4 regions of the Litorerythrobacter xanthomarinus genome follow, and region 3 is predicted to be linked to each of the others. Evidence: predicted binding sites of a transcription regulator. Region 3 holds the regulator's gene; each other region holds the start of a gene.
The links. Region 3 encodes LexA, which represses DNA repair genes until DNA is damaged. Its sites were predicted from a motif close to GTTCCNCNCTTGTTCT; they were not measured.
Positions count from the first base shown of each region.

Region 1: the regulator LexA is predicted to act here: its motif matches at 5,246-5,261, upstream of ACEWMW_RS09885 (ATP-dependent helicase).
Region 2: the regulator LexA is predicted to act here: its motif matches at 6,217-6,232, upstream of ACEWMW_RS13865 (S24 family peptidase).
Region 4: the regulator LexA is predicted to act here: its motif matches at 2,694-2,709, upstream of uvrA (excinuclease ABC subunit UvrA).

Region 1 covers NZ_JBJXRG010000002.1:130,954-138,876, reverse strand. Annotated here, with positions in the region: gene ACEWMW_RS09915 (bifunctional folylpolyglutamate synthase/dihydrofolate synthase) at 1-407, shown strand, start outside; gene ACEWMW_RS09910 (AmpG family muropeptide MFS transporter) at 408-2,180, opposite strand; gene ACEWMW_RS09905 (aromatic ring-hydroxylating oxygenase subunit alpha) at 2,252-3,412, shown strand; gene ACEWMW_RS09900 (pseudouridine synthase) at 3,430-4,206, shown strand; gene rsmD (16S rRNA (guanine(966)-N(2))-methyltransferase RsmD) at 4,203-4,748, shown strand; gene ACEWMW_RS09890 (hypothetical protein) at 4,846-5,136, opposite strand; gene ACEWMW_RS09885 (ATP-dependent helicase) at 5,270-7,579, shown strand; gene ACEWMW_RS09880 (pyridoxal phosphate-dependent aminotransferase) at 7,640-7,923, shown strand, end outside.
Region 2 covers NZ_JBJXRG010000003.1:69,379-77,301, forward strand. Annotated here, with positions in the region: gene smc (chromosome segregation protein SMC) at 1-147, shown strand, start outside; gene ACEWMW_RS13825 (MerR family transcriptional regulator) at 151-513, opposite strand; gene ACEWMW_RS13830 (integration host factor subunit alpha) at 529-828, opposite strand; gene ACEWMW_RS13835 (beta-ketoacyl-ACP synthase III) at 929-1,894, opposite strand; gene plsX (phosphate acyltransferase PlsX) at 1,891-2,937, opposite strand; gene rpmF (50S ribosomal protein L32) at 2,960-3,139, opposite strand; gene ACEWMW_RS13850 (MAPEG family protein) at 3,342-3,737, shown strand; gene ACEWMW_RS13855 (MBL fold metallo-hydrolase) at 3,777-4,451, opposite strand; gene ACEWMW_RS13860 (hypothetical protein) at 4,573-5,349, opposite strand; gene ACEWMW_RS13865 (S24 family peptidase) at 5,493-6,167, opposite strand; gene ACEWMW_RS13870 (hypothetical protein) at 6,314-6,520, shown strand; gene ACEWMW_RS13875 (hypothetical protein) at 6,510-6,863, shown strand; gene ACEWMW_RS13880 (hypothetical protein) at 6,918-7,670, opposite strand; gene ACEWMW_RS13885 (aldehyde dehydrogenase family protein) at 7,852-7,923, opposite strand, start outside.
Region 3 covers NZ_JBJXRG010000002.1:352,323-360,245, forward strand. Annotated here, with positions in the region: gene ACEWMW_RS10975 (ComEC/Rec2 family competence protein) at 13-2,193, shown strand; gene lexA (transcriptional repressor LexA) at 2,227-2,919, opposite strand; gene ACEWMW_RS10985 (molybdopterin molybdotransferase MoeA) at 3,022-4,221, opposite strand; gene moaC (cyclic pyranopterin monophosphate synthase MoaC) at 4,218-4,691, opposite strand; gene trpC (indole-3-glycerol phosphate synthase TrpC) at 4,865-5,653, opposite strand; gene trpD (anthranilate phosphoribosyltransferase) at 5,650-6,609, opposite strand; gene ACEWMW_RS11005 (anthranilate synthase component II) at 6,606-7,205, opposite strand; gene ACEWMW_RS11010 (phosphodiester glycosidase family protein) at 7,202-7,923, opposite strand, start outside.
Region 4 covers NZ_JBJXRG010000002.1:76,283-84,205, reverse strand. Annotated here, with positions in the region: gene uvrA (excinuclease ABC subunit UvrA) at 1-2,622, opposite strand, end outside; gene ACEWMW_RS09645 (hypothetical protein) at 2,970-4,358, shown strand; gene ACEWMW_RS09640 (hypothetical protein) at 4,423-4,545, shown strand; gene ACEWMW_RS09635 (amidohydrolase family protein) at 4,548-6,035, opposite strand; gene ACEWMW_RS09630 (Hsp20/alpha crystallin family protein) at 6,348-6,827, shown strand; gene ACEWMW_RS09625 (lysozyme) at 6,830-7,669, shown strand; gene ACEWMW_RS09620 (ABC transporter ATP-binding protein) at 7,666-7,923, opposite strand, start outside.

The sequences.
Region 1 (7,923 bases), 220 kb from region 3:
GCATCAAGCAAGCGCACTGGCCTGCCCGAATGCAGCGACTTTCTCCCGGACCTTTGGTGGGCGTGCGCGAAGTCTGGCTCGATGGCGGCCATAACCCCAATGCCGGTGAGATGTTGGGCAATCACTTCGCCGGACAGCGGCTCCACCTTGTGCTTGGCATGCTTGATACCAAGGATCCCAAAGCGCTCACCGGGCCACTGGCAGACAATGCTGTCACGCTCACTGTAGTCCCGGTTCCGGGCCATGACTATCACGCACCTGAAGCCTTCGGATGCGATGTTCAGTCCGGATCAGATGTGTCCGCCGCTCTCGCCGCTCTGCCTGATGACGGTCTGCCTGTTCTTATTGCCGGCTCGCTTTACCTTGCAGGGCAAGTCCTGCGGCTCAACGACGAGATCCCTGACTGACTATTCCGCCGGGGCGGTCTCACGCGCTTCGGGAGCGACAATCCCCGCCTTGTCCTTCAGCCGGCTCACTCGCCACCACTCGATACCGACAAGCACCACCGCGACAAATCCGATCAGCGTCGTGAGGATGAAGACGTAGAAATAGCCTTGCTCTTCGATCAACTGTCCCAGTGCTCCACGCCCCAGAGTGCCGACCAGCATGGTGAGCGAGGATAGCAACGCGTACTGCACCGCCGAATAACCCTTGGCCACGATGCTGGAGAGCCAGGCTACGAAGGCTGCCCCGGCAATCCCAACCGCGAGGTTCTCGGCAAAGATTGTCACCATAAGTTTGGCCAGCGCCTGATTGCCGCCGAACTGCTCGATCAACCATGTGAAACCAATCGCATCGGAAACGGCCGCCATGCGGAAGCCCCCGATCGCCAGGTCGGCATACAAGAGATTGGTGAGCGCTGCGAGCAATGCACCGAGAAACAATGTCGTCATGCGCCCCAGAACCGTCAGCATGAAACCGCCCAGGGCAAGGCCTGCGATCAGCGCTCCGACGCCGAAGAACTTCGACGCCACCGCGACCTCATCGAGAGTGTAGTTCAATTCCCCAAGATAGAACGGATAGGCGAAAGTGCCCCAGATCGAATCCGTGATGCGGTAAGTCAGGACCAGTGCGAGCACCAGCACGAGCGCCCAGCCCATGCGCCCGACAAACTCGGTCAGCGGCAGGATCAGGGCGCGGTATAGATGGTCGATCATCCGGTCGAAACCGGACTCTGCGGCATAGGGCGAGTGATAGCTGCCGGTCTGGATTTGCTCGTCGTCAGTCACTTGCGCAGGGATTACCCGGTCACCTCGCCTTTGGAGCCGCACCAACCAGGCCGCAATCAGCGCCGGAACGACAACGGTTGCGACCACCACTAGCGGCCCCATGGTTGAGATGAATTCGACCGAATCCGGTCGCGATTCCGGATCGCTTGAAAGGGAGCGCACCATGAACACGACTACGGTGAAAAGCGCCCAGCCCCAAAGCAGGGCGACAGCGCCCAGCGCCCATGCGCGAACCTTGGGCACAACCTGCCCGGCTTCGCGCAGGCCATATGGGTCGTCGCCCGCTTCGTTCTCAAGCGCCTTCATGGCTTTGGTATCAGCATCAGGAGCGAACAGGCCGAAGAAACCAACGGTCAGCAGGATCGCGCCCATAATTGCATAGACTGTTGGCCAACCGAGTCTCTCGGCCAGGATGAGCGCCAGCGCGCCGCCGACGAGAGCCGCGATGCGGTAGCCCATCTGGTAAACCGCCGAGAGGATATCGATGGTTGCTACATCGTCGGCGACATCGACGCGCCACGCATCGATCACCACATCTTGCGTCGCCGAGGCGAAGGCTCCCAGCCCCGCAAGCAGGCTGAACAGGCCCAGCTGCGAGCCCGGATCCAGCAGCGACAAAGTGACGAGAATGCCGCCGAGGAGCAGTTGCGCGGGGACAATCCACTGCTTGCGTTTGCCGAGCCGGCGGAAAGCAGGAAGATCGATCCGGTCGAGCGCGGGCGACCACAGGAACTTGAATGCGTAGGAAAGTCCGATCAGCGAGAAGACGCCCATCGTTTCCAGATCGACCTCGGCCTGCGTAAGCCAAGCGTAGAGTGTACCCAGTAGCAAGGCGTAAGGAAGGCCTGCGGCGAAGCCGAAGATGAGCATGAACCCAGTCTTGCGGTTCGACAGGGCGAGGAGCAGGGTCCGCCAGGCAGATTGCTTCTTCGGTAGTGCGGCCTCGGCCATTCCCTAGCGTCCTTCCTATTTGCGCCATTTTTTGCGACACTAGCGTCCGGAGAGAAGAAGGAACAGCCGCCATGAGTGCTGTCGACACAACCTATCCCGCACGCCGCCCAACAGACGGCATGCTGGCGTTGGCGAAGGATATCGAAGCCAATCACAAACGCGACGCCGCCGAGCAATCGACGGTGCCCGCCCACGTCTATACCGATCCTGAATATTGGGAGCGAGAAAAGGCTGCAATCTATGATTGTCTACCGCAGATCTTGTGCCCATCTGCGCTTCTTCCGGATGCCGGAATGGCCTTGCCGCATGATGCCACCGGCCGCCCGCTGCTGATCACTCGCGATGCCCAGGGCTTAGTTCACGTCTTTCTCAATGTGTGCCGCCACCGGGGAACCCGGCTGGTAGAGGGCGTGGAGGTCTGCGCGGCCAAGAAGCTCGTCTGCCCCTATCATGCATGGACCTATTCAGTGGATGGCAGACTGCTCGCCCTGCCCCGCCCCGATACGTTTCCCGATCTAGACAAGGCAGATAACGGGTTGATCGAACTGCCATCGATCGAGACCGGCGGCCTGATCTGGTTCTGCCCAAAGGAAAATCCGGACTTCTCTTACGCCGAAAAGTTGGGCGAGGATTTCGATGCGCTTGGCATGGGCGAACAGCACTTTTATCGCCGCAAGCTTCACAAGGTGAAAGGCAATTGGAAGCTGATCATGGATGCTTTCCTCGAAAGCTATCATGTCACCCGCCTCCATGCGCAGACAATCGGCCCGTTCTTCAAGGACGGGGTGACTAGCGGAGACATGATCGGACCCCATTCACGCGCGGCCGTCGGGCGGCTTGAGGAAATGGAGAGTGTGGACCTCACCGATATGGCGCAGCTGCGCCGCGTCGTGACGTTCGCCTACCAGCTCCTGCCCGGCGCACTGATCATCCCCAGCCCGGATTACATCAACGTGATGGTGATGATGCCGCAGGCGCATGATCTGACGCTGGTCGAGGATTTCATGTTGATCCCCGAGCTTCCGAAGACCGAGAAAGCGCGCGACCACTGGGAACGCAGCTGGGCTTTGCTCGATGGCGGTGTTTTCGCCAGCGAGGATTTCCGTGCAGCGGAGCTAGGCCAGCAGGGACTTTCCACCGGTGCAGTACCCGAGTTGACGCTCGGCACCATGGAAGGCGGCATCCGTCGCTATCACGAAACGGTCGAAGAGGCGTTGCGCGCAGCGAATTGACCGCCTAGGCGCGGCGCATGTCAAAGACACCGCGCGCAGCTGACCGTCCTGAAGGGGATCGCATCGCCAAACTGCTGGCGCGTGCTGGCGTTGCCAGCCGCCGCGAAATCGAGCGGATGATTGCCGAGAAGCGGATCACCCTGGATGGCAACATTGTCGAAACGCCAGCCACGTTCCTGACATCGCTCAATGGCATCAGCGTGGATGGCAAGCCCGTCGGAAAGGCCGAAGCAGCGCGCCTGTTTCGCTTCTACAAGCCTTCGGGTCTGCTCACCGCGGAACGGGACCACACTGGCCGCGCGACTATCTATGACGCCTTGCGGAACGCGTTGCCCAAAGGCACTCCGCGCATGATGCCAGTTGGTCGGTTGGATCTTAACACCGAAGGCCTCCTGCTCCTGACTAATGATGGCGAACTGAAGCGGCAGCTCGAGCTGCCATCATCAGGCATTCCGCGCACCTATCGCGCCCGTGCATTCGGCGACGTTTCGCAGGACCAACTCGAAGGCCTGATCGAGGGCATCGAAATTGACGGTATGCGCTACGACCGGATCGACGCGAACCTTGAACGCCGTACTGGCCGCAACCAGTGGATCGAGCTGACGCTGACCGAAGGCAAGAACCGCGAAGTGCGCCGTGTACTCGAACATATGGGCCTCAAGGTGAACCGGCTCATGCGTACCGCTTACGGTCCATTCTTGCTTGGCGACCTGCCGCGCGGAGCTGCGGAGGAGGTCCCGCAAAAGCAGGTCGAAAGCCTTCGTAAACAGCTACAGCGAGCCAAGGTCGGATGAGGATCATCGCCGGGGAATGGCGCGGGCGAAAGCTGGTGGCACCCAAGGGTGAGACAACTCGCCCCACTGCCGACCGGACGCGCGAAACGCTTTTCAACATGCTGGCCTCTCGGCTGGGCAGCTTCGATGAATTGTCGGTTGTCGATTTGTTTGCGGGGTCTGGGGCATTAGGAGTCGAAGCGCTATCGCGCGGCGCGGCGCATTGCCTTTTCGTTGACGAGGATCCTGCGGCGACCAAAGCGATCGAAGCCAACGTCGACGCTCTAGATGCGCGAGCGAAGTCGACGATTGAACAGGGCTCGGTTATGCGGCTCGGCCCCGCCAGAACGACAAGCGACTTGTTCCTGATTGATCCGCCCTACCTCACCGGAGCCGGGTCAGTAGCACTCGACCGACTGCTGAGGTTGGGGTGGATCGGCGAAGCGAGTTGGATCGCGGTCGAGACCGCGCACAAAGAGATGGTTGATGTCAAAGGGCTGGAAGTCGACGCTGAACGGCGGGTCGGCAAAGCCAAACTCACGTTGCTTCGGCGTTCGAACTAGACCGACCAACAAAAAGGGCAGCGATGCCATGGCACCGCCGCCCCTCCAGGTCAGCGTTGGCGGCAATGCCGCTCGCGACCGGATTCACCAGGATCGCCTACTTATTGGCAGGGAGCGATCCCTCAATCTTGCTGGCAGGCTTGCCAGGCCAGTAGTTCAGCGGCGTGTTCCCCCACTTTAGGCCTGCTTCGCGTGGGTTGATGCAACCATCCTGCGCATCGCTGGTGCAGACTTCGTAGGTTTTCTCACCGATCTTTACCTTTGTCGCGTGACCTTTTGCATTGGTCTCAACAACTTCGGCCTTCGCCTCGCCGTGGTGATCTGCCAGAGCCGGTGCAGCAGTGAACGCGAGCGTGCCGGTAGCGGCTGCGATGATGAGCTTATTCATTGTTTAATCTCCGAATCTCGATCCGTCCTTGCCCTTTTCAACGGGCAAGACCTTTGCTGGTTCCGGATTGCCGAATAAGTTGGTGTGTACGCTTGCGCCAGGCCTCCGTGTTCCCTAACTGTTCACCTGCGACATGTCCTCATCAACAGACCACCCCGTGCCCGCCAAGCGCGACGATGCCCCGCCCTATGCGGCAAGGCTGAATCAGCCGCAGCGCGAGGCCGTGCTGACAACCGAAGGGCCAGTACTGATGCTGGCGGGCGCAGGCACGGGCAAGACGGCTGCGCTCACCTCGCGCCTTGCGCATCTCATCGCAACCCGCCGCGCATGGCCAAGCGAGATATTGTGCGTCACCTTCACCAACAAGGCGGCGCGCGAGATGCGCGAACGGGTAGGCCATCACATCGGCGATGCAGTCGAAGGCATGCCGTGGCTCGGTACTTTCCATTCGGTTTGCGCCAAGATGCTACGTCGCCATGCCGAGCTGGTTGGGTTGCAATCGAATTACACGATCATCGATCCGGACGACCAGTTGCGTCTGCTCAAGACCCTGATTCAGAACAATGACATCGACGACAAACGCTGGCCCGCCCGTCAGCTCGCCGGACTGATCGATCGTTGGAAGAACCGCGGGCTAAACCCGGGCAATCTCGATGCCGTTGAGAACGAGAGTTTCGCGAACGGCCAGGGACAGGCGATGTATCGCTTGTATCAGGATAGGTTGAAAGCGCTCAATGCCTGCGATTTCGGCGACCTGCTGCTGCACATGCTCAACATCTTTCGCAAAGAACGCGATGTGCTTGAGCAGTATCAGCAGCGCTTCAAGTATATCCTCGTTGACGAATACCAAGACACCAATGCGGTCCAATATCTGTGGCTGCGCCTGCTGGCACAGGAGCGCAAGAACATCTGCGTCGTAGGCGATGACGACCAGTCGATCTATTCTTGGCGAGGCGCGGAAGTCGCCAATATCCTGCGTTTCGAGAAGGATTTTCCCGGCGCAAAGGTTGTGAAGCTCGAGCAGAATTATCGCTCCACCCCGCAAATCCTCGCCGCCGCTTCGGGCCTGATCAATGCGAACAGCCAGCGGCTTGGGAAAACCTTGTGGACCGAGCTCGAGCATGGTGAGAAAGTGCGCGTCGTCGGTGTCTGGGATGGCCCGGAGGAAGCGCGACGCGTCGGCGAGGAGATCGAGCGACTGGAACGCGAAGGCGCGCCGCTCGACGAAGTAGCGATCCTTGTCCGCGCGCAGTACCAGACTCGCGAATTCGAGGACCGCTTCATCCAGATCGGGATTAACTACCGCATTATCGGCGGGTTCCGTTTCTACGAACGCGCGGAGATCCGCGATGCCCTCGCCTATCTGCGCGTGATTGCGCAGCCGCAGGACGATCTGGCATTCGAGCGCATTTATAACCAGCCCAAACGCGGCCTCGGTGCGAAGACGCTGGAGAAGATGTACAGTCACGCACGGCGCACCGGGCTACCGCTTACCGCTGCGTCTCTCGACCTGTGCGACAGCGATGAGATTCCGGCGCGCGCTAAGGCCTCGCTTGCGGGGCTCTTGCGACAGTTTGTCCATTGGCGCGAACAGGCTGAGCTGGTCACACCCGCCGAACTGCTCCGTATGGTCATCACCGAAAGCGGCTACGACGAAATGCTGCAGGCGGATCGATCGCCCGAAAGTGCCGGTCGGCTCGAGAACCTGTCCGAACTCGCGCGAGCGATGGAAGAATACCAAACGCTGGGCGACTTTCTCGAGCACGTCGCCCTGATCATGGACAATGATGCGCGCGACGACGGTGAGAAAGTCACCATCATGACGATGCACGCAGCGAAGGGTCTCGAGTTCAATCACGTTTTCTTGCCCGGCTGGGAAGAAGGCGTATTTCCATCGCAACGTTCACTCGACGAAGGCGGTCTCGCCAGCCTGGAGGAGGAGCGTCGGCTCGCCTATGTAGCAATTACGCGGGCAAGACGTCGGTGCACGATCCTGCATGCGGCTAATCGGCGCATCTATGGCCAATGGACCAGCTCGATACCCTCGCGCTTCATCGAGGAATTGCCCGAGGAAACGATTGAAAGCGAAACTACTCTGACCGGTGGAGCCTCGCTCTGGCGCGCGAACTGGAGCGAGCAGGATGATCCATTCGCCCATGTCTCGACCAGTCGGCCGGAGCGTTCTTCGGCGCGTGGCCCAGGTTGGCAGCGCGCCCTGGCTACCGGATACGATACGAAGCAAGTGCGTGTGAAGGAGCCGGGCCGCTCGGCAGCCAGCTATGCCGCCAAGGCCCGCTCTGATATCGCGTTGGGTGCGCGCGTTTTTCATGACAAGTTCGGCTATGGCACTGTAACCGAGCAGGACGGCAACAAGCTCGAAATCGAATTCGAAAAGGCCGGAACAAAGCGTGTGATCGACAGCTTTGTGAGCGTGGCCGACTAAGTCCCTCGACAGGAAGCCCCGATCGCCCCAAGATGCCGCAAGCGCTAATGGGGGGCGGTAATGCTTGATACTTCGCGAAGAAACTTCCTAGGCGGTAGCGCGGCGCTAGTCGCCGCAACGTCTTCGGCTCATTCGGCGATCGCGAAAGATGTCGAACGCGCCACCTTTTCTCCTTCACCCGAACTCGCATGGCTCGTGTGGAACGAGAATCCGTATGGACCTTCGCCTGCCGCGATCCGCGCCATAAGCGAAACGGCCTCCCAGGGAGCATATTACGCCGACGCAGTGGTGGATCGGATGGCCGAAATGATCGCGGAGCGACATGGGATTTCGCCCAAACAAGT
Region 2 (7,923 bases), on a different contig from region 3:
ACGCGTTACCTGATCGTCACCCACAACGCGGTGACGATGAGCCGGATGCACCGCCTTTTCGGAGTAACGATGATCGAAAAGGGTATCAGCCGCTTGGTCAGCGTGGACCTGGGACAGGCAGAAGAACTGCTCGAAGCGGCGGAATAGGACCTAAGCGTCGAGCACGGCGGCCATGCGGCTGCGCAAGGCCTTCAGCTCCGCAATGATCGACGGGTCTATCGAAATTCCAGTCGTCTCCACCGGCTCTTCCGCAGGCGCGTCCGAGCGCAGCGCAGCCTTCGCACCCTTGAGCGTGTAGCCTTCACGGTTCACCAGTCGGTCGATCTTCTCGACCAGCGCAATATCGTCTGCGCGGTAATAGCGCCGACCGCCGCTGCGCTTGAGCGGGTTCAATGACGGAAACTGCTGCTCCCAGTATCGCAGCACATGGGTGCGGATGCCGAGCGCCTTGCTCACCTCTCCGATGGTCCGGAGAGCTGTTTCATCCTTACCATCGTCGAACAAGGCACTCATTTCTTCAGCCTTCCATTACCCGTTGGCGATTTTTTCCTTGAGCAACTGACTTGCCCGAAATGTCATCACACGGCGCGGCGTGATCGGCACTTCCACCCCGGTCTTGGGATTGCGGCCAATGCGCTCTTTCTTGTCCCGCAGGACAAAGCTGCCGAATCCCGAAATCTTGACATTCTCGCCATTCTTCATGGCTTCGCACATATGCGCCAGGATCGCCTCGATGGCATCGAGCGATTCCGCCCGCGATAATCCCATCTTGCGATTGATAGCCTCGGCCAGATCGGCCCGGGTAAGTGTTCCAACGGAGCGCATCATTGTCGCCCTCTCCCTCAATGGTGCGACCCTAGCGAAGTGGTTGTCCTATATAGGATAATTCTTTGCAGAGCAACATTTGTTAAGGAGTTTTCCCGCAGCGCTACATTCGCGCGAGGCACGCTCCCCACGTAAAGCCGCCGCCCATAGCCTCGAACATCACCAGATCGCCCGGCTTGATTCGCCCGTCCTTGATTGCGACATCGAAGGCGAGAGGAACCGAAGCCGCAGACGTATTGGCATGCTGGTCCACGGTGACGATGACCCTGTCTTCGGATATCCCGAGCTTGCGCGCAGTCGCATCGAGGATCCGCTTGTTCGCCTGGTGCGGCACGATCCAGTCGACCTCGTCTGCGGAAATGTCCGCATCTTCCAGCACTTCGCCGAGCACCTCGGCAAGGTTGACCACGGCGTGGCGAAACACCTCGCGGCCCTTCATACGGAGTTTGCCCACTGTACCGGTGGTGGAAGGGCCACCATCGACGAACAGCAGCTGGTTGTGCGCGCCATCGGCATGAAGGCGCGAGGCCAGGATGCCCGGTCCATCTTCGGCCACGTCCTGCGCTTCGAGTACTACCGCCCCCGCACCGTCTCCGAACAGCACGCAAGTTCCGCGATCTTCCCAGTCGAGAATGCGGCTGAAAGTTTCCGAGCCGATCACCAGAGCGCGCTTGGCCATCCCGGTGCGCAGCATCGAATCCGCAGTCGCCAGTGCGTAAAGGAAGCCAGAGCACACGGCTGCCACGTCGAAAGCGATGCCGCCGTTGCAGCCCAGTTCGTGCTGGACGATAGTGGCGCTCGCGGGGAAAGTCTGGTCGGGCGTCGCAGTCGCCAGGATGATCAGATCGATTGACCCAGCACCGATTCCGGCCGCTGCCAGCGCCTTGCGCGAGGCATTGACTGCAAGGCTTGAAGTGGTTTCGTCGTCACCCGCGATGTAACGCTGACGGATACCGGTCCGCTCGATGATCCATTCGTCGCTGGTGTCGATTTCATCGGCCAGCGCGGCGTTGGTCACGACACGCTTCGGCAATGCCGATCCCGAACCCAGGAATACCGAGCGGATCATTCGCCGCCGCTTCCATTCCAGCGGGTATCTTCCAGCTCGGATAGATCGGCTGTGATGCGTTCGGTTATGTTGTTCTCGAGCAGCCGAGCGGTAACGGCAACAGCATTGGCCACGCCCTGCGCGGTGGCGCTGCCATGGCTCTTTACGACCACACCATTAAGGCCCAGGAAAACCGCACCATTGTGATTGTTCGGATCGAGGTGGTGCTTGAGCAATTCGGTTGCCGGACGCGATACCAGGAAGCCAACCTTGGAACGGATCGAGCTGGTGAAAGCATTGCGCAGCAAGTCGGTTACGAAGCGCGCCGTACCCTCGATCGCCTTGAGTGCGATATTGCCGGAGAACCCATCGGTCACAACCACATCGCATTGGCCGCGATTGATCTTGTCTGCCTCGATGAATCCATCGAATTGCAGCGACAGCCCGCTCGCCTCGCGCAATTCGGCGGCAGCTTCCTGAAGCTGGTCAGTTCCCTTGAGTTCTTCGGTGCCGATATTGAGCAGCCGGACACTGGGCGCTTCGCGGCCAGTCACAATCCGCGAATAAGCCGCGCCCATGATCGCGAACTGCACAAGATTTCGCGCATCGCATTCGGTGTTGGCGCCGAGATCAAGCATAATGACATCATCTTCGCCCAAGCTCGGCATCAGCGCCGCGAGCGCGGGGCGATCGATACCCGGCATGGTGCGCAGCGCCAGCTTGCTCATTGCCATGAGCGCACCGGTATTGCCCGCGCTGACAGCAGCGCCAGCGTCGCCCACTTTCACGGCGTTGACCGCAAGGCCCATCGATGTGGTTTTGGCCCGACGCAGTGCCTGCGTCGGCTTTTCGTCACCCGCTACGACATCCTCGCAGTGGAGGATCTCTGACGCGCCCGACATACCCGGATGCGGTTCGAGCGCGGCCTTGATCCGCGGTTCATCACCTACCAGAAGAAACTTGAACTGGTCGTGCCGGCGCCGAGCAAGCGACGCACCATCGACCATGGTACGCACGCCTTCATCACCGCCCATCGCATCAATAGCGATACGCGGCAGACTCATAGCAATCTCCGGCTAATTTCGATCAGAGACCGACGGCTACGACTTCGCGACCGTTGTAGAACCCGCAATGCGGGCACAAGTTATGCGGACGCTTCAGCTCACCGCAGTTGTTGCATTCGTGGAATGCTTCCGGCTTGAGCGAATCGTGCGACCGGCGGTTGCCACGACGATGCGGCGATACTTTTCTCTTGGGTACAGCCATTGCAGCACCTGTTCCTAACAATTCAAACGTTTGACGTATTGTCTCGGGGCCGCTCTAGGCCAAGCACCGGCATCGCACAAGTGCGCGCCCGATTGCCCGGCTTTCGCGGTGAAGGCGCGCCCTATAACGGGTTTTGCCACGCTTGCAAGAGCTGTGACTGCGGGTTAGCACCCATCCGGGCCGCTCTGAGGGGAATAGCTACATGATGGAAATACCTGTCACCTTGTCTTCGGTGGTAATTGCGACATTGATTGCTCTGTGGTTGTCGATCCGTGTTGGCCAAATGCGGGGCAAGACCAAGACGATTCATGGCGATGATGGCGGCGGGCCGTTGACGCGTCGTATGCGCGCGCACCTTAACTACGTGGAGAATACACCCCTTGTCCTGCTTCTGATCCTCGTGATCGAACTGGCAGGCAGAACGGGGCTTTGGCTTTCTATCGTGGCAGCTGTCTATTTTCTAGGACGTGTGCTGCACGCGATCGGGATGGACGGAGAGGGGCCGACCAAGCCGCGCATGATCGGTGTGCTCATCACGATGCTGACGATGCTCGGCCTGGCGATCTACGCCGCACTAATCTGGTTTGGTGTGGTTTGATTTATTGGATTTGGTCTCACCAGATCCGGAGCGACACCGTCAACTCAACGCATAATCGCTCACGAAAGCATTGGTCTTGCGTTCCTGGCCGAAAGTGCTGACCGGGCCGTGGCCGGGGATGAAGGTGATGTCCTCGCCCAGCGGCCACAGCTTCTTGGTGATCGAATCGATCAGATCCTGGTGATTGCCCTTGGGAAAATCGGTCCGCCCGATCGATCCCTGGAACAGCACGTCTCCCACGATCGCGAACTTGCTGGGCCCGTGGAAAAAAATCACATGACCCGGCGTGTGGCCGGGGCAATGGATCACATCGAGCGTCAGCTCGCCCACCGTCACGGTGTCGCCATCGTCAAGCCAGCGAGTGGGCTCGAATGACTTGGCCTCCATGCCATAGCGCGCACCGTCACCATCAAGCTTTTCGATCCAGAAGATGTCGTCGGGATGCGGACCTTCGATCGGTAGGCCCAGCTCTTCGGCCAGCATGCCGGTCTGCCCGCAATGATCGAGATGGCCGTGGGTGACGAGCAGCTTTTCCAGCGTCACGCCAGCCTGCTTCACGCCTGCCTTGAGCTTTTCGAGATCGCCCCCCGGATCGACCAGCGCGCCCTTCATGGTCTTCGTGCACCAGATCAGCGAGCAATTCTGCTGCAACGGCGTGACGGGAATGATGGCCGCCTTCATCGGAGGCGTGCGGGTCTCGGGTGTCTCGGTCATGGGCGACGATGTGGCGCTGAGCAGGCGGGAATGCAAGAACAACGGCCGTCGGCTAGTGACTTGGTTGCAGGCGCTCGCTCCCGTTTGTGTGAAAGCCAAAAACGGCGGATATCTTAGCAGATCAGGCTAAACTGCGAGCAAAAGCCTTAGCCATGTCGCTTCCCGCAAAGGCAAGCAAAGAGGCTTGCACAACAATTATTACGCCGATGCCGAACAGGTTTACCTTGTGGAACTTGCCCTCAGCAACTCGGTCATAAACCAAAGGGATAATCAGTAATATAAACAACGCGATAGGCGTGAAGACACCACCTTCACCTCCAAGCCCGGGTAGTCGAGAAATTCGAGCCAAAGCGGGAGCAAAGATGGCGATCGACGCGAGAAGCATTAGTCGCTTGTGAATCGCTGGCGATGAACGCCACCATAAAGCTCCGCCGAGCAGCAAGCCAAAACTCACAAGGTTAGCAATGCCGCTAAAGATCACTACTGGCGAGAATTCCTCGAACGTTATGCCGCTCATTCCAAGAGCTGGAAACTCGCTCATATCGCTGGTCCAGTCGAGTCCTCGGGCCAGAACGCGTTCAGGGTTTTTGAGGAAGACTTGTGGTGTCGTTGCAATCACAAGAAGGCCGATAAAAACTCCTGCGACTCCCGTCTTGCGATGCATCGCTGTGTTCTCAGCTCTGACCAAGCTGGTCTGCAACACAAGCCATGAGAACCAGGCGAGCAGGACAATCCCGTGGACCACAAGGTGGCTAGGTAACGGTACCTCAACATCGTTGTAGTTGCCCATCGCAAGAGCAGAGCCAAAGCCAATAACCGTGCAAACCAGCATTGTGAGGGACATCCAAAAGAAGAACCTCGAGCGGACGCGTTCTCTCTGTGACACAGCTTCTGGCATTACATTCCCCCCAATCCGCAATGCGGCGATAACTGTATTAGCTGTTCCCGCCAATGACGGAATGTTTGCGAGGATTGTTGTGGCGGCTCGAGGCTCGCAGAATGGTCAAGTTGAGAATTCGCCCTCCACCCCAATTTCAGCCGCTAAACCCTCCCGCCTTTCCACACCACGCGGCCGATAATCGCGATGTCCTCCAGCGCCACTTCGACCGGCGGATAGGCGAGGTTCTGACTGAGCAGCGTCACGCGCCCCGGTCCTGCTGAGGCCAGGCGCTTGACCATCAGGCTATCGCCAAGCCGCACGACATGGATACCGTCGCGGAAGCTGCGTTGGGCGCAATCGACCAGGATCTCGTCGCCGTCGCGCAGCAGCGGCTCCATCGAATCACCCTCGACCGTGATCGCGAATAGCCGCGCATTCGCCAATCCCTGCTCGGCCAACCAGCGGCGCGAGAAGCGAAACGCGTCGAACGGCGCCTCTGCCCCCACCACTGCACCCGGCCCCGCCGACGCGCCGAGCGGCAAACGGCGGATCTCGACCCAGTCGGGACCTGATTTCGCGGAAGTGTAGGATTTTTCCTCTGGCGCACCCAGTTCCGATTCGTTCACTCCGAGGAATTCGGCGAGGATCTTGCGGTCCTGCTCCTCCAGCTTGCGCGGACTGCCCTTGCGCACGAACTGCTGGAGATAGGTTGTATTTCTATCAATTAGTTGTGACAGGCCCGAAAGGCTCGCGCCGCGCTGCTGGGTGAGCTCCAGCAACCGCCTGCGCGGCCCCTCTGGCGGGAGATCAGGGAGAGGATCGGAAGGCTTAACCACAAATCCTACCTAGACGATGTATTTTTCCTAGACAAGTAGGATTTCGCATGGAACGAATCAGGAACACCACAGCCGCAAGGTTGTCGATTCGCCACCAGCCCCCGCCGCTGCGACCCGGCTTCAGGCACAGCACATTGAGGAGCACCATGCTGATCCGTTCCGTCGAAAAATTTCTCCGCCAGCACGATATGCCAGCCACCAAGTTCGGTCGCCTTGCCGCACATGATCCGCGCTTCGTGCTCGATTTGCGCATGGGCCGTATCCCGCGCGCAGGCACCGAGGCGCGCATCCGCCGCTGGATGAATGCCTACACGCCCGAAGGGCACTCACTGGAGACCGCCCATGTCGGATGAACGCCAGCCGCCAAAACCACCCCGCGCCCGGCGGACAGCCGGCGACCGCATGCGCGAAGCGCTGTTGGCGCTATGCGACCATCAAGGCCAGGTGATCGAGCATCGCGAGAAGGCCTGGGCCAGCATCACCTTTGCCGGAACGCGCCATACGGTCGCGCTGCTCTTTGCAGGCGATGAGGCGGTCGAGGCGGGCGAGCGGTTCGTCGCCGCCCTGCCCGACCACGAATTCGCCATACCCGGCCAGCTGGTCGCCGATGCAGGCGTAAGCGAATGCGAACATCGGCTGCTACCCTCGCCAAGGCTGGCCGTGACCTGCGAACTACTGCTGCTTGAGGAGGCGTGAAGCGGGCACTCCTCTCCTATGTCAGAAACTTAGGTGGGAAGCGGACACTGTAGATCAGTCGCCAGCTTGGTCAGTCTCTGTCTCATTCGCGGCAAGCAATCTTCCTCTAAGGACGAGAAAAACAAGCGCGATGATTGGTAGGGAGAACGACATGACCCATGGATCAAATGGAGAGGGCTTGAGCGCAGCGCTCCCTAGGATTGAGAAGCTAATTGGTTGGAAGCCCCATTCCGCAGTGGACCAATTCAGCTGAAATTTTCCGAAGCCAATTAGGCAACCAATTATCCAGAGCCAACGGTGACGGATGCCCTTGCTCCGAATAGCCAAGACAGCTGCGAAGATAATGGTCCCTGTCGACAGAACCATTGCAACGATCCAAACATATTCAAGCAAACCTTTGCCCTCAAAGCCAAAATCGTTAGCTGTAGTTGGTCGACGGTCAAAGGGCGTCACATGCCACCCGATTAGCAAAGGGCCGGCGTCGGTGTCTTGCATCTGGATTTGAATGATGGCCCAATTGTCATTGGTACCAAGTTCGTAGTTGAGAGTTTTTGTCGAGACTACTCCATCAGCCGAAGTCGAAGAAAAGCTAGAGACCGTTACTAGTTCCGGCTCGCCGCTCTTTGGCAAAGCGGCTCTGGCTTCGTCCTGCATGTCGAGGGTTTGATCATAGAGTTCGGCATCTATCTGTCGCTCTATTCCCTCGATCTCACCAGTGCGTAAGGTGGATATTACCACAAGCGCGAATGATCGATCTTCAGGCGTCGAGAGCCTCTCGTTCCAATCGCTTTGCGAACACGCGGTCAATAGACACAGCACCAAGCAGGAAATTGCTACTCTCAACCAAGCCTCCCGTAGTTCAAGCCATAAGAATAGAGCCTCGAATGCAGGCCGTCACGCACGGATTTTCGTTGCAATAGCCAACGTCCGAATGTGGGTCGTTAGCGGACGTTAATCAGACGGCGGCGAATGGTCCCCAAATGGGCCGTTAAGTCCGTCGCACGATCAGGTTCCGGATCTCGGTCATGTCTTCCATCGCGAAGCGGATGCCTTCGCGACC
Region 3 (7,923 bases):
TTCGATGGGCTGATGGCTTCCAAGAGCGGGTCCCAAGTTCCCTATGGAAATGAGCCCGATACCGGCCATGCTGCAGTGCAGCACTCATGGCGCACAGGCGTCCATTTGTCCAGTTTTGCTGCACGAGCGAACGATTTTCTTTTGCAAGCGGGATTTGACCGCGGACCATGGCTAGCAGTCGCGTTGGCAGGCGGAATCGCGATTTGGTTTCTGCTGGCGTCACCGTGGCAATGGATGGCGTTGATTGCTGGTTGCATCCTGGCCGCAATTGGTGCCTTATCGTTGCATCAGTCTGCGACGAGTTTCGGAGAGCTTCGGGCTGCGTTCGTATCCATCTCTCTCGCGATAGCACTTGGAGTCATGGTTATCTGGGCGCGTTCGGCAATGGTTGGCGCCGAACCGTACGATTTTCCCCGGGTTGAGCGTTTCGAGGCGCGCATACTTGACCGAGAAGAAGAACCGGCGCGAGACCGGGTCAGGCTGACTTTGGCGATGCGCGATGCAGAGGCGGGAAAGGCGCGCAAAGTGCGAGTCAATGTGCCGCTTGACGCCGACCGGCCTCACTTTCGCGAAGGTGCAATCATCAGGCTGCGAGCGCGGCTGATGCCGCCTGCGCCGCCAATGCTTCCGGGCGCTTACGACTTCGCCCGCGCCGCTTGGTTCAAGGGATTGTCGGCAACGGGTACCGTATTGGGACCGATCGAACTGACCCGCGCGAGCGAGGATGAAAGTTGGCTGGCGCAGGTCCAGCGAAGGCTGTCGCATCATGTGCGCGAGCAGATGTCAGGTTCGCCCGCCAGCATTGCAGCGGCCTTCGCCAGCGGTGATCGGGGAGCGATCAGCGACGCGGACGAAGAGGCGATGCGCGATTCCGGGCTCACGCACTTGCTGTCGATCAGCGGATTGCACGTCAGCGCGGTGATCGCTGCGGCGTATCTTCTGTCGATCAAAATCCTGGCTTTGTGGCCCTGGCTGGCATTGCGCCTGCGGCTGCCTGTTGTTGCTGCGGCCACGGGCGCGCTTGCCGGGATCGGATATACATTGCTGACAGGCAGCGAAGTGCCCACCGTAAGGAGCTGTGCGGCAGCCGTACTCGTCCTCATTGCCTTGGCCATGGGGCGTGAGCCGTTATCGATGCGCATGGTCGCAGTCGCTGCCGCGTTCGTCCTGCTTGTTTGGCCCGAATCGCTGGTCGGTCCAAGCTTCCAGATGAGTTTTGCCGCGGTGCTGTCGATCATCGCCCTACACAACACCGGGTGGGTGCGTGAGTTTCTCGCGCCCCGTGAGGAAGGATGGCTGGCGAAGATAGGGCGGCGAGGACTGATGTTGCTACTGACCGGGCTTGTGATCGAGCTGGTTTTGATGCCGATAGTCCTGTTCCATTTCCACCGCGGCGGATTCTACGGGGCGCTCGCGAATGTGATCGCTATTCCATTGGTCACCTTCGTCTCGATGCCGCTAATTGCTATCGGGCTACTCCTCGACCTTGTAGGAGCGGGTGCTCCAGCATGGTGGCTAGTCCAGCAATCGCTTGAGCTGCTGGTCGGGATTGCACGCTTCACCGCCAAACAGCCCGGAGCCGTCAAATTGCTCCCCCAGATGGGTGACTTTACGTTTTTCCTTTTCCTATTGGGCCTCCTGTGGCTCGGGCTTTGGCAAGGAAAGGCACGGCTATTCGGGTTAGCTCCGGTCGCAATCGCGACTGCTATGTTGGCGGTCACCCCCGCTCCCGATGTGCTTATCTCCGGCGACGGCCGACATGTCGGGATCGCAGGAGAGGACGAGCGCCTGTTGGTCCTTCGCGACGGACGCAGCAGTTTTGCTCGCGACAACCTGCTCGAACTGGCGGGAATGGACGGAGAGCCAATTACCCTGGAGGAATGGCCTATGGCCCAGTGTTCACGGGACTTCTGCACATTGGGTATCGAGCGCAATGACAGAACCTGGCAGATCCTCATGGCTCGTAGCCGCGATCGGGTGGAGGAGCGAGCTCTCGCTGCTGCATGCATCAAGGCCGATATTGTTATCGCCGATCGCTGGCTGCCGCGTAGCTGCCAGCCGAAATGGCTCAAGGCGGACAAGCGAATGCTGTCGCGGACGGGAGGCCTATCGCTTTACCTTGCTGACGAACGGATCGATTCCGTCGCCGATGGACAAGGCGAACATGGCTGGTGGAAAGGGCGGCGCGATTGAGACCACGCAAACGCATTCCTCAAACGTGGCTCATCAGTGGTACCGCCGCAATAGCCCCGCGAGTTTGCCCTGCACCTGCACTTGAGCAGCGTCATAGACCTGCGGCTGATGCGTCGGGTTGGCCGGATCAAGCCGCACGCGCCCCTGATCGCGATGAAGATACTTGAGCGTCGCTTCCTCATTATTGACAAGCGCCACTACGATTTCGCCATCGCGGGCCGTATCGGTCCGCCGAACAAGCGCGAAGTCACCATCAAAGATACCCGCATCGATCATCGAATCGCCCGATACTTCGAGCGCATAATGTTCGCCCGGGCCGAGCAGCGCCGCAGGGACGGGAAGCGAACTCTGATCTTCGATTGCTTCGATCGGTGCACCGGCGGCAATGCGCCCATGAAGCGGAATTTCGATCACATCATTCGCAGCTTCGGACTGTCTGACTTGCGTGCTTCGCGTCGCTGCAGCCACCATGTCATTGGCAGCGCGGGCGCGCGGAGCAGCGGGAACCGCATCTTCCGGCTGCTTGATCACTTCAAGCGCGCGGGCGCGGTTCGGTAAGCGGCGGATGAAGCCACGCTCTTCCAATGCAGAGATCAGGCGATGAACGCCCGACTTACTCTTCAGATCAAGCGCCTCCTTCATTTCCTCGAAACTCGGCGAGATGCCGGTTTCTTCAAGTCGCTGCTGGATAAAGCGGATCAGTTCGTGCTGTTTTGCAGTCAGCATGTGAGGCTCCATGGTCGCCAATGGTTCCATCCGAATCGCGCCATAGAGTGATGCGAACGAATACGGAACAATTAGGCAACCAAATTTGGCAAGTCAAGCAATTCAGCCATTTTCGAGCAAGTAGACCGGAACAGATGTTCCCGCTTTCACCTCATCTCCCAGCGACGGCCTGTCGATCAGCGCATTGGAAATGGCGAGGGCATGCATGCCGCCCGAGTCCTGCGAACCCAGCGGCTCGACCATGCCTTCGCGATAGACCGCGCGCAAGAACTCGCGTCGCTTGTGACCGTGACCGATATCGACCGCTGTCGGTAGAGCGATGGTGGAGGGGTTGGGGCTAAGAGAGCCCGCCAGCCTGCGGAGCAGTGGCAGCAGGAAGAGGAACGCGGTGACATAGGCCGAGCCGGGATTTCCCGGCAGGCCAAGGATGATCTGCGAACCCTTGCGGCCCACCATTAGCGGTTTGCCCGGCTTGATCGCTACGCGCCAGAAATCGATCTTGGCACCCCATTGCTCGAGCGCTGGACGGATGAGGTCGTGATCGCCCACCGAAGCGCCGCCAGTCGTTACGATAACATCGCACGATGCAGCCGCGTCGAAGGCATCAAGGATCGACTCCATCCGATCTTCGACCGGTCCGAGCGCACGCACCTCGCTTGTATATGGCGCTGCCATTGCCGCCAGCATCGCGCCATTGCTCGCGGGGATCTGGTTCGGCCCGCAATTATCAAGTGAAGCGGAAAGCTCGTCCCCGCTATCTATCACCCCGAGCGAGGGGAGGCGGTGGACCGCAAGCTCACCATGACCGGATGAGATCGCAAGAGCCAGTTGCGCCGCGCCGATCCGTGTGCCCTTGCCGAGCAGTGCCTGCCCATCGGAGAAATCATAGCCAGCACGGCGGATATGTCGTTCGGTCGGCTCGCCTTTGCCGTTGATCGAGAGTCGTTCACCTTCCCGCTCAGCATTCTCTTGCAGCAATACGGCGACCTCGCCAGTCGGCATATGCGCACCGGTCGAAATGCGGATCGCTTCACCTGCCGAGAGCGTCCCGCCAAAAGGATGGCCTGCGGCGCTTTCTCCGATGACCTGCCATGGGCCAACGCAGTCATCAGAGCGCACGACGTAGCCGTCCATCGCAGAAAGGTCGGTCACAGGCTGGGTGCGGCGAGCTTTTAGATCTTCGGCGAGGTAGCTGCCCGGCGCGTCCCGTACAGCGACAGTCACGAAACCGAGAGGCGCTACATCGGAAAGCAGGCGCTCCCATGCCTCCTCCAGCGGGATCGGCTTGGGCGGCAGGCTCATTCGGCGCGCCATTCGTCCGATTTGCCGCCGCGCTTCTCCAGCAGGCGGACCTCGCTGATCACCATGCCTTTCTCAAGCGCTTTGGCCATATCGTAAATGGTCAGCAAGGCGATTGACGCTGCTGTCAGCGCTTCCATCTCGACCCCGGTTTTCCCGGTGGTTGAGGCCGTGGCTGTCGCGATCACGTGGTCGGCTGCGAATTCGAATTCCAGGTTGACCGAATCGAGCGGCAGCGGATGACACAGCGGGATGAGTTCGGCGGTTTTCTTGGCCGCCATGATCCCGGCAATGCGCGCTGTGCCGAGCACATCACCCTTGGGGCCATTGCCTTCGCGCACCGCCTCAAGCGTTGCCGCGCTCATCCGGATCGCGCCGGAAGCTACGGCAACCCGCGCGGTCTCAGGTTTAGCGCCGACATCCACCATGCGGGCGGCACCGGTGTTATCGATATGGGTAAGGCGGTCACTCATAATGATTTCAATACCTTGTCGCTAACAATTCCTACTGGATGGAGCACATGGAGCACTGTCCATGAGCCGAAAAGATGCTGTCTCGGTCGTTCGGTCGCAACTAGAGGTTTGGGAAGGTCGAGACGGCGTATCATCCACGCTTCTATGCAGGAAAATTTGAATGTAGGACAGTGTCAGCCGCCCAGGAGACTGCGTGTCGCTTCTTCGACATCCGGCTGCCGCATCAGGCTTTCGCCGACGAGGAAGCAGCGTACGCCCGCTTCGGCCAGCCTGAGGCAATCCGCATGCGAGCTGAGCCCGCTTTCGCCCACGAGCAGCGTGCCTTCCGGCGCGAGCGGCGCAAGACGCTCCGTCGTCGCTAGGTCGGTCACGAAGGTCTTCAAATTGCGGTTGTTGACCCCGATAAGCCGGGAATTGAGCCGCGATGCGCGCTCCATTTCGGGTTCATCGTGGACTTCGACCAGCACGTCCATTCCGCGTTCGGTTGCCGCGGCTTGGATTTCGGCCATCTCGGAGTCTTCGAGCGCCGCAACGATGATAAGGATCGCATCGGCGCCGATCGCGCGGGCTTCGGCCACTTGCCAAGGATCGATCATGAAATCCTTCCGCAGGACTGGCAACTCGCAAGCCGCTCGCGCTTCGATCAGGAAGTCCTCATGCCCCCGGAAATAGGGCGCGTCGGTCAGCACCGACAGGCAAGCCGCGCCGCCCTCCTGATAAGCGCGCGCATGATCCGCAGGGTGAAAATCTTCGCGGATGAGGCCCTTGGAAGGGGAGGCTTTCTTGATCTCTGCAATCAGACCGAAACCACCGGCAGCCTTGGCCGCAAGCGCCTTGTGGAACCCGCGCGGCGCTAATTGCCCGGCTGCCACATGGTCGAGCGCGGTAATTGAGCGCTCGGCGCGGCGCGCGCCCACTTCGATTCGCTTGGTGGCACAAATCTCGGCGAGCTTGTCGCTCATTTGACCGTGCCGATCCAGCAATCAAGCAACGCATTTGCGAGGCCCTTGTCAATTGCCTCGGCAGCTTCCTCTGCGCCTTCTCGCCAGTCGGAAACCTCGCCTGCTACAATGAGCGCACCTGCGGAATTGAGCAGGACCGCATCGCGGTATGCCCCTTCTTCGCCCTGCAGCATGCGCCTGAGCGCTGCAGCGTTGTATTCGGCATCGCCGCCGCGCAGGTCCTCCAGCGGATGGCGCGGCAATCCGGCTTGTTCTGGCGTTACGCAATTGCCTTCCAATACGAGACCGATCGTAGCTATCCGGGTGGGGCCGGAGATCGAAATCTCATCAAGACCTTCTTCACCCGATACGATCATGGCCTGCTCCATGCCGAGCAGTTCCATCGCCTCGCGATACAGGGGAACCAGATCGGGTGAAGGCACGCCGACCAACTGCCGGGTTACCCTTGCCGGATTGGCCAGCGGCCCGAGCAGGTTGAAGATCGTCCTGCGCCCCAGCGCCTTGCGGATCGGGGCAATGCGCCCAAGCGCAGGGTGGTGCGCCTGCGCAAAGAAGAACGCGATGCCGTGATCGGGCAATGTTTCTGGTGCCATCTTGCTGGCATTCGCCAGGTTGAGGCCAAGCGCTTCGAGCGTATCCGCCGCGCCCGCCTTCGAACTGGCAGCGCGGTTGCCGTGCTTGGCAACAGGAACTCCGCATGCGGCGACCACGATCGCCACGGCGGTCGAGACGTTGAGTGTATGCTGGCCGTCGCCTCCCGTGCCGCAGACATCGATCGCATGCTCCAGTCCGTCGAGCGCGACCATGCGTTTGCGCATCGCCCGTACCGCTCCGGCGACTTCCCGCGCTGTTTCGCCGCGATCGGCCATTTCGACAAGTGTCGCAGCAATTGCTTCGTCGTCCAGCTCGCCATCAAGCATGCGCCCGAACAGTTCCTCGGTTTCTTCAAGCGTCATGCCGGGACTTTCGCCTCGATACCGCACAGCTTCAGGAAATTGGCCAGCAATTCGTGTCCGTGTTCGGTGGCTATGCTTTCCGGGTGAAATTGCACGCCATGAATCGGCAGCTCGCGGTGGCGGAAGCCCATCACGCTGATGCCATCGAGGCCCGGTGTTTCGCTAGTAGCGTTGACTTCGAGCACCTCGGGAATGTCGTCGACAATCAGCGAGTGATAGCGCGTCGCTGTGAAGGGCGAGGGTAGCCCTTCGAACACACCCGTTCCGTCATGCGTCACCGCGCTGGTCTTGCCGTGCATTAGCCCGCCTTGCACGACCTTGCCGCCGAAATGCTGGCCTATCGACTGATGACCCAGGCACACGCCGAGCAGCGGCTTACCGGCATCGGCGCAGGCTGCGACGAGCTCGAGGCTGATCCCCGCCTCGTTCGGCGTGCAGGGGCCGGGTGAAATGAGGAATCCTGCAGCATTGGTTTTTAGTGCATCGGAGGCGCTGAGCGCATCATTCCGCTCGACCAGCACTTCAGCTCCCAATTCCATCAGGTAGTGGACCAGGTTGAAAGTAAAGCTGTCGTAATTGTCGATAACGAGGATCATTGTCCCGCCTCGTCTTGCCGTTTCTTCACAACCAGGATCGGCCCGACCCCCTTTCCGGTATCGAGGCGGTTCTTGGCCGGGTCCCACAGCGAAGAGACATTGCCATCAAGGTAGAGCGCGTTCTTCACCTTCAACTCGTCGCGATAGAAGCGCGCCAGTTTGCCAAACGATACCGGGGCTTCGCTGATCACGAAATGCGCCTTGCCATCGTCATCGATCCCGACCCCGTTTCGGATTGCCTTGGAAGGTCCGTCATCCTGGAAATCGGGATGCATTTCCCCGCCGATCAGGAGCATCGGCCCAGATTGTGTCCCGAATTGTGGTCTATCGCCGACATTGGAATAAAAATCCTGCGTCGTGCGGATGCGCCAGCTACCATCGGTGCCGTAGAATACGCCGTTCGGCGCCATGAAGAAGTTGCCGTCACCTTCGCCACGATTGAGTTCTTCCAGACGCTCGCGGTTCTCGACAAAGTAGCCGATCGGCAGACCGTCGGGATCAAATATCCCGGCGTTGACTGCGAAGGCGATTGTCTCGCCGGTCACCGTTTCCGAAAAAGCCGCGAGTGAGCCGAACGGCACCCCACTTTCAGGTGCGAGCGCGGTATCAATCCGGTGCGTGTCCGGGCTTGCGACACAATCGGTAAATAGCACTTCCTCGAAGAAATGCGGCGTGCAGTCGGAGGCAAACGCCGGGGCAGGGGCGACGCCCACTTCGC
Region 4 (7,923 bases), 280 kb from region 3:
GGCGAGCTTGACCCGCTGCGCCTCCCCGCCCGAAAGCGTGGTGGCCTGCTGGCCGACCTTGACGTAGCCGAGGCCGACCTCGTTCAGCATGTGCATCTTGTCGCGGATCGGCGGGACGGCCTTGAAGAACTCCTCCGCATCCTCGATCGTCATGTCGAGCACGTCGGCGATCGACAGCCCCTTGAATTTCACCTCCAGCGTTTCGCGGTTGTAGCGCTTGCCGCCGCATTCCTCGCAGGTGACGTAGACATCGGGGAGGAAGTGCATCTCGATCTTGATCAGCCCGTCGCCGGTGCAGGCCTCGCAGCGCCCGCCCTTGACGTTGAAGGAGAAGCGCCCCGGCTTGTAACCGCGCGCCTGCGCTTCGGGCAGGCCGGCGAACCAGTCACGGATGTTGGTGAAGGCGCCGGTGTAGGTCGCCGGGTTGGAGCGCGGGGTGCGGCCGATCGGCGACTGGTCGATCTCGATCACCTTGTCGCAATATTCGAGGCCGGTGACCTTGTCGTGCGCGCCCGCGATCACGCGCGCGCCGTTGAGGTTGCGCGCGGCGGCGGCGTAGAGCGTGTCGATGGTGAGCGAAGACTTGCCGCTGCCCGATACGCCGGTGATGCAAGTGAAGGTGCCGAGCGGGATCGCGGCGGTAACGTCCTGCAAATTGTTGGCGCGCGCGCCGTAGACGGTCAGCTTGTGGCCATTGCCCTTGCGGCGGGTGGCCGGAACCTCGATCTCGCGCCTGCCGGTGAGGTAATCCGCGGTGAGCGAGTTCTTCGCCCGCTCGATCTGTTTGAGCGTGCCCTGCGCCACCACTTCGCCGCCATGCACGCCCGCCCCGGGGCCAAGGTCGACGATATGATCGGCATTGCGGATCGCATCTTCATCATGCTCGACTACGATCACCGTATTGCCCAGATCGCGCAGTCGTTTCAGCGTTTCGAGCAGCCGGTCATTGTCGCGCTGGTGCAGGCCAATCGATGGCTCGTCGAGCACGTAGAGCACGCCCGAGAGGCCCGAGCCGATCTGCGATGCGAGCCGGATGCGCTGGCTCTCCCCGCCCGATAGCGTGCCCGACGTGCGGTCAAGATTGAGGTAATCGAGCCCGACATTGTTGAGGAAGCCGAGCCGCTCGTTGATCTCTTTCAGGATCGCCTTGGCAATCTGCTGCTGCGTGTCATTGAGCTTGTCGTTGAGCGAGCCAAACCATTCGACTGCATCGGCGACGCTCATCTTGGTCGGCTCGGCGATATCGGTGGCATTTTCGCCCGGGCCGACTTTCACCGCCAGCGCCTTCTCATTAAGCCGCTTGCCATGACACGCCTCGCACGGCTGCGCGGTCTGGAACTTCGACAGCTCTTCGCGCATCCACGCGCTATCGGTCTGCAAGAGGCGGCGATTGAGATTGCCGATCACCCCTTCAAACGGCTTGCTGACCGTGTACTGTTTGCGCCCGTCCTTGAAGGTAAGCTGGACCGGCATCCCGCCCGTGCCATTGAGGATGATCTCGCGCTGGTCCGGCTCCAGCTTGTTCCACGGCGTCTCGAGATCGAAGTCGTAGGCCTTCGCCAGGCTCGCCAGCACCTGCATGTAATAGGGCGACGGTGGATTGGACTTGGCCCAGGGCACCACCGCGCCCTTCTTGAGGCTCAGCGCTTCGTTGGGCACCACCAGCTGCGGATCGAACAGCAGCTTCTCACCAATCCCGTCGCACGTGGCGCAGGCGCCCTGCGGGGCGTTGAAGGAGAACAGCCGCGGCTCGATTTCCTCGATAGTGAAGCCCGAAACGGGACAAGCGAATTTCTCGGAAAAGACGATGCGATTGGCGGGAATGCCCGCGCCCTTCATCGCTCCGCCGGACTTATCTTCTTCTTCACGCCCTGGCACCACCCCATCGGCCAGGTCGACATAGGCCAGCCCCTCGGCCAGCTTCAGAGCGGTTTCGAAGCTGTCCGCCAGCCGCGTTTCGATGCCGTCTTGCTCACCAGTCCTGGCGCGCACCGCCAGCCGGTCGACCACCACTTCAATGTCGTGCTTGAATTTCTTGTCGAGCGCAGGCGTTTCTTCGATGGGGTACACTTCTCCATCCACGCGCACGCGCGTGAAGCCCGCCTTCTGCCATTCGGCCAGCTCCTTGCGGTATTCCCCCTTGCGACCGCGCACCACTGGCGCGAGCAGGTAGAAACGCGTGCCTTCAGGGAGCGCCATCACCCTATCGACCATATTGGAGACCGTTTGCGCCTCGATCGGCTCGCCGGTCGCAGGCGAATAGGGCACGCCCACCCGCGCCCACAGCAGCCGCATGTAATCGTAGATTTCGGTCACAGTTGCCACTGTCGAGCGCGGATTGCGCGAGGTGGTCTTCTGCTCGATCGAGATTGCGGGAGACAGTCCGTCTATATGTTCGACATCAGGCTTCTGCATCATCTCGAGGAATTGCCGCGCATAGGCGCTCAGCGATTCCACGTAGCGCCGCTGTCCCTCGGCATAGATCGTATCGAAGGCGAGCGACGACTTGCCCGAGCCAGACAGGCCGGTGATGACGATCAGCGCGTCGCGCGGCAGGTCGATATCGATCCCGCGAAGGTTGTGTTCGCGCGCGCCGCGTACGGAGATTTTGGTGAGGGCCATGCGGATGCGATCTGGGGTGTTAGTGCCTAAGAGTCCAGAGGCGCGCCCGCCGCGCCACTTTCATCCACAATGTTCCGTAAATGTTCCAGAAGGTCAACGTGCGAGCGAGGAAAAATGGAAATGATCCACCAACCCCAGCTCAATCGGCTTCAAACCGGTTTGCAAGAAGGTGCAGATACCGGGCAAATTACAGATAATTAATTTGATCTGCTGAAAAAAATACGCTTCGGCGTACTTGGCGACAAGCTGTCTACCCCAAAGGCCCTACGCCCTCGGATCGCAACCAAAACTATCGCACCGTAAGTGCTCAAACCCGCGCGTGATGCGCCCAGATGTTGCGAGAACATATGAGAATTGCACCAAAGGTCGTTGTTGGAGTCTTGTCTGCCTTCGCGCTATCTGGTTGCGCTGCGTTGAACTCTGTTCATTGGAGATTCTCCGGTCCAGAGGAAAGCACGGTTTTTACGACCGACGCCATGCAGCGCCACCTCATCATGGTCAAGGATCCCGAGCATCGGGGCAGAATAAAGATCTGCGCGGAGGCCTCTCCGGATGCAATGTCGGTATTCACGACAGCGATGGCCACACGTGGCCAATTCTCTCCCGAAGGCAACGAATTCGAGAGCGCATACAGCTTCGGGCAAACCGCCTCGACAATCGAGCGCACCCAGACTCTGAATCTCTTGCGCGAGTCTATGTTTCGGACCTGCGAACGCTGGCTTTCCGGTGCTCTTACCCGCGAGCAATTTGTGGCGCTGGCCGCTCGTGATCATCGTTCGATGGTCGCCGTTTTGGCGATTGAGCAGTTGACCGGCGTGGTGAAGCCTCGAGCCACCGTGATTAGTGGACCAGCTGCTCGAGCTGCGATCGCACAAGGTGAGAAGGTCGCAAACTTGCTGACCACATATCAAAAAGAGCGCGCCGATGCAGAGGCCGCGCAAAAGTCTGCGGACAAAGCACTCGCAGAGATAGATATAATGCACGATGATCAGGCCGGACAGAAAAAAAAGCTCTGCGAATTCAATTCGGCCCCTGCCAACGCAGCTGAAGCTTGGGCAAAATGCGCTCCCGCAAATGCAGCGGTCGCGGCGGCAAAATCAGACGTCGAGCGAGCGCGAGAACGAGAAAAGTCACTCTTGGATCAGCTGGAATCGCTAAGTGGAAGTATCGCATCGGGCGTTAGTGCAGGAAAATTCAATTCCGGCGGGTATAGCGCCAACAAAAATGCGATGTCCGATACTGCCTGGCTGCTCTTGGGAGACAAGATCGCTGAGATTGCACTCACGTCCGGGATTAACGAACCCCTGATGTTCTGCGCCGGAATTTTGGCCAGAACCGATCTCGACCGTTCGACACGTACAGCTTGCAATGACGTGATATCCGCCGCAGCGGCTGATGACCGAGAGATTCGCTCTTCGGTTTTTGAAATTACACCGCCCGGGCAACGCACATTGGACACCAGAAACGATTTTACGGCGGAATATCGATCTGCTCGAATCGAATTAGGAGAGCTGTTTCTCTCCACACCGGAGGAAAAGTGGAAAGAACTCTGGGAGAGATTCACAACGAAGACCGGCTTTGCAACTTTCAGTTGCGCCCAAAAGACAGAGTGCATGAAAATAGTCGCCGATACAAGCCAGCAGCCCTTCCTAGAGTTGTTCTTGGGCAATCGGAGCAACCTGAACCAGGGGATGAAGGAATGGCGCGCGGCGCTGAAGGAGAACGATGATGAGTGATGCTAAGGCGTTCGCATGCTTGACAAGAGATGAGGCTAGCCAATTCGCCCAAGCCTTTAAGAACATGGGCTACGAAAATGTCTTGGTGGTGGGTGCGGTTGAATCCGTCGGAATGCTTAAGCAAGTCGATGCCAAGTGGATGGTTGTCGCCTCGAACGAGGAATTCATGTCAGCTGTCGAGACTTAGCTTTAAGGGCGATTACCCACCGATTTCACCATCCCATCAAGCGCTGAGCGATCATGCAGCGCGCCGTCCTTCACTACGGCTACTATCGCTTGGGTGTTGCGAATGTCATCGAGCGGGTTCGCCGCTAGCAAGACAAGATCGGCCTTCATGCCTGTCGCTATGGTGCCGCGCTCGTTTTCGATCCCGAAAAAGCGCGCCGGACCCACCGTCGCAGCCTCGAGCGCGCGAATGGGTGACACGCCATTCTCCACCATTTGCGCCAGCTCGGCATGGAGCGAGATACCCGGTGTCATGAACAGAATCGGTGCATCGGTGCCCGCCATCAGCGGGACCCCGGCCTGCTCCATCCGGGCAAGGGTTGCTCGGTTCCACTCGAAATAGCGGAGCGTCTCGGGGCTTGGCTCCTGTTTCTCGCGATCAGTGAGTTGTAGCGCTCGGGCGCGGAGTTCGAGTGGCAGCATGTTGAAAGTCTCGCGCCACTCATCGGTCAGGTACCACTGCTTTACTTGCCCAGCGTTGAGATGCGAAGTCGGCGTCTGGAACACGCCGTTGTCGGCCAGGACGGCGATCAGAGTTTCACAGGCCTGCGGATCCTGCGAGGAAAGCGCACCCTGCCTTTGTTGCCCATGAATATGGCCGCGTAGTGCACCCGCGCTTGGCACATCGGCCGCTGCGGGCCCGGCTTCAAGCATTGCCTGGCGTTCGGCCACGAGCGCCGACGAGTTAGCAGCGCATTCGAACTCAAGATTGCGAAGGTGCTGTAAGTCATCGACTCCGGCATCGATCGCCTCGGCCACCGTCATCGACAATGGGACATGAGCGGAAACAGGCAGGCCGTGCATCCTGGCCTGGTCCACGATTGCGCGAAATGTATCGGGCGCGAGCATCTCGTATGCCTTGATGAAAGCGACACCCTCCGCAGCGAGGCGATCGACCGCTGCCCTGCCTTCTTCCGGCGACGGCACTCCGATCGAGATATCCTTGAAAAATGCGCTCGAGCCATCATAGACACGCAGCTCGCCGTCGAGCAGCGGACCGGCGACAAACAGGTCTGGCGTGTCGGGCTGGCCTGCCGCCGCGCGCGCCGGGGCAAGCTTGTCGAGATGGCCGCCGGTATCACGCAAGGCCGTGATGCCGTGCGCTAGGGAAAGCGGATAGAAAGTCCGGTAATCGATATCGGGATCAAAGGTTACATGGACATGGGCATCCCATAGCCCGGGAATGAGGAACTTGCCCGACCCATTGACCCGCTTGCCGGGCTCGGCGCGATATCCGTCGCCGGCGTCCGGGCCGACTGCCACGATCTTCTCGGCCATAATCACTACGTCGACATCGCTGCGAGCACGGTTCACTGCATCGATGGCGGTAACGTCGGAAATGACCAGCGAGGCTGTCTGGAGTTCATCACCGGGAATGCTCGTGCAGGCGCTGAGGGCGAGCAGCACTCCACTCGCCGCTGCCATGGCTCGTGCCAAATTGCCTCTGCGCATTGCCTGCTCCCGTTGAATGTCGATTTGTCCGGACAAACCACATTGCACAGCGAATTGCTAGCCCTTGCAAGATCGCGTTGCGCTTGCCGTCATCGCCTAACCCGTGCCTCAGCTTCGACGAGTCGAGGAACGATAGGCCGCCTCGGCCCGTTGTATAAGTGTAAGTAAACGCGGCGCTTTTCCCGGTTCGCCCAGACAGGACGCAGGACCGGACGTAGCGCCCACAGATTTGGAGTATCCCTCATGGCATTTGGCTATGTAACACCATACAGACGACCCCTTGGACGGAGCCAGGGTAACTGGGGATCGGACATGCTTTCCGATCTCAACCGACAAATCAACCGCTTGTTCGACGACTTTTTCGATGATGACGACAACGATGAAACACGTCGCTACACGTCAAGTCGCAAGACAAGCCCGTTGATGGACATAACGAAGCAGGATCAGTCCTACCGCATGGAATTCGAACTCCCGGGCGTGAAAAAGTCCGATATCGACCTGACGGTAGATGACGGCGTCCTGACAATCGTCGGCGAGAAGAAGCGCCGCTTAAAGGATAGCGACGATAGTTGGACTGAGCGCAGCTACGGCAAGTTCGAACGTCGCATCGCGCTGCCCAAGCATGTCGACGAGGAAAAGGTCGAAGCTGATTTTGAAGACGGCGTGCTGATGATCTCGCTCCCGCTAAAGGATGCAAGCAAGCGCGGCCGCAAGATCGAACTCGGTGGCTTCACAGCCGACGAGAACCGGCTGATCGACGATGACAGTACGAAGATCGCTGAAAACGCATAATCGTGACTGATCCGAAACACCCAATGCGGCGGACCGTAGCCCGGTCCGCCGTTTCGTCTCCGCGCAAGCCAGGAACTGCGTCCACGCGGCGCCGCAAACGCGACCGCGCGCGAGAACTTCTCCAGCGTATGCAGGAACGACGGCGTAGACGCCGCACATTGCGACGAGAGCGCATCGCCAAAGGCCTGCGTACACCGCAGAAGCGCAAGAAAGTCGCGCTCGCACTTGGTGCTAGTGCGATGAGTTTCAATACCGCTGCAATCAGCGCAAGCGCCATCGCGCTGTCGAACACAGCATCGGCGCAGGAATACGTGATGCAAGACCCCACCCAGGTGCGCGTCTCCGCTTCCAAGATAAGCGCCAGCGACGATATGAAACTCGCGTTGATCGAGGAGGAAGGTATCCACCGGACGGTATACGCCGATCCAGTTGGGCTGCTAACCGTTGGCGTTGGCCACCTTGTTGCTCCGGAAGATAACCTCAGGCTCGGTCAGCACATTTCCGATGACCGCATCATCGAACTTCTTGAGCAGGATTTGGAGATCGCCGAGCAGGCAGTTCAGCGCTTGGTGGGGGATCTCACACTGTACCAGCATGAATTCGACGCGCTGGTCGATCTGGTTTTCAACGTGGGCGAAGGCAATGTCAGTCCGGAAAGAAGTCCTCGCCTCAACCAGGCGATCGCTGATCGGAATTATGAAGGCATAGCCGAACAGCTAGCCTATCATAATGCGGCCGGCGAAAGGTTGAAAGGTCTTCAGTTCCGGAGCGATCGTCGCGAAGCGATTTTCATGGAAGCGCGCTATGATAATCCGCGCGAGGCGGCTGCTTCCAGGACCTAAACGCTCAGCGCGCGCGATCCCGTCTCGCCGACCCATCGGGCTTGAACTTTCCAGACCCTCTTGAGAATGTCCTCGCTTAGCGCGGTATCCGGCGTTCCGTCCGAGGCAATCATCCCTTGGTCCAGAACCACCACCCGGTCGGCATGGTTCATCGCTATCGCAAGGTCATGCACGACCAGCACGACTCCAGTTCCGGGCCCAGCCCCTGCACGGGCCTTTTTCGTAAAAACACGGACCAGTGCCTGCTGGTGCGC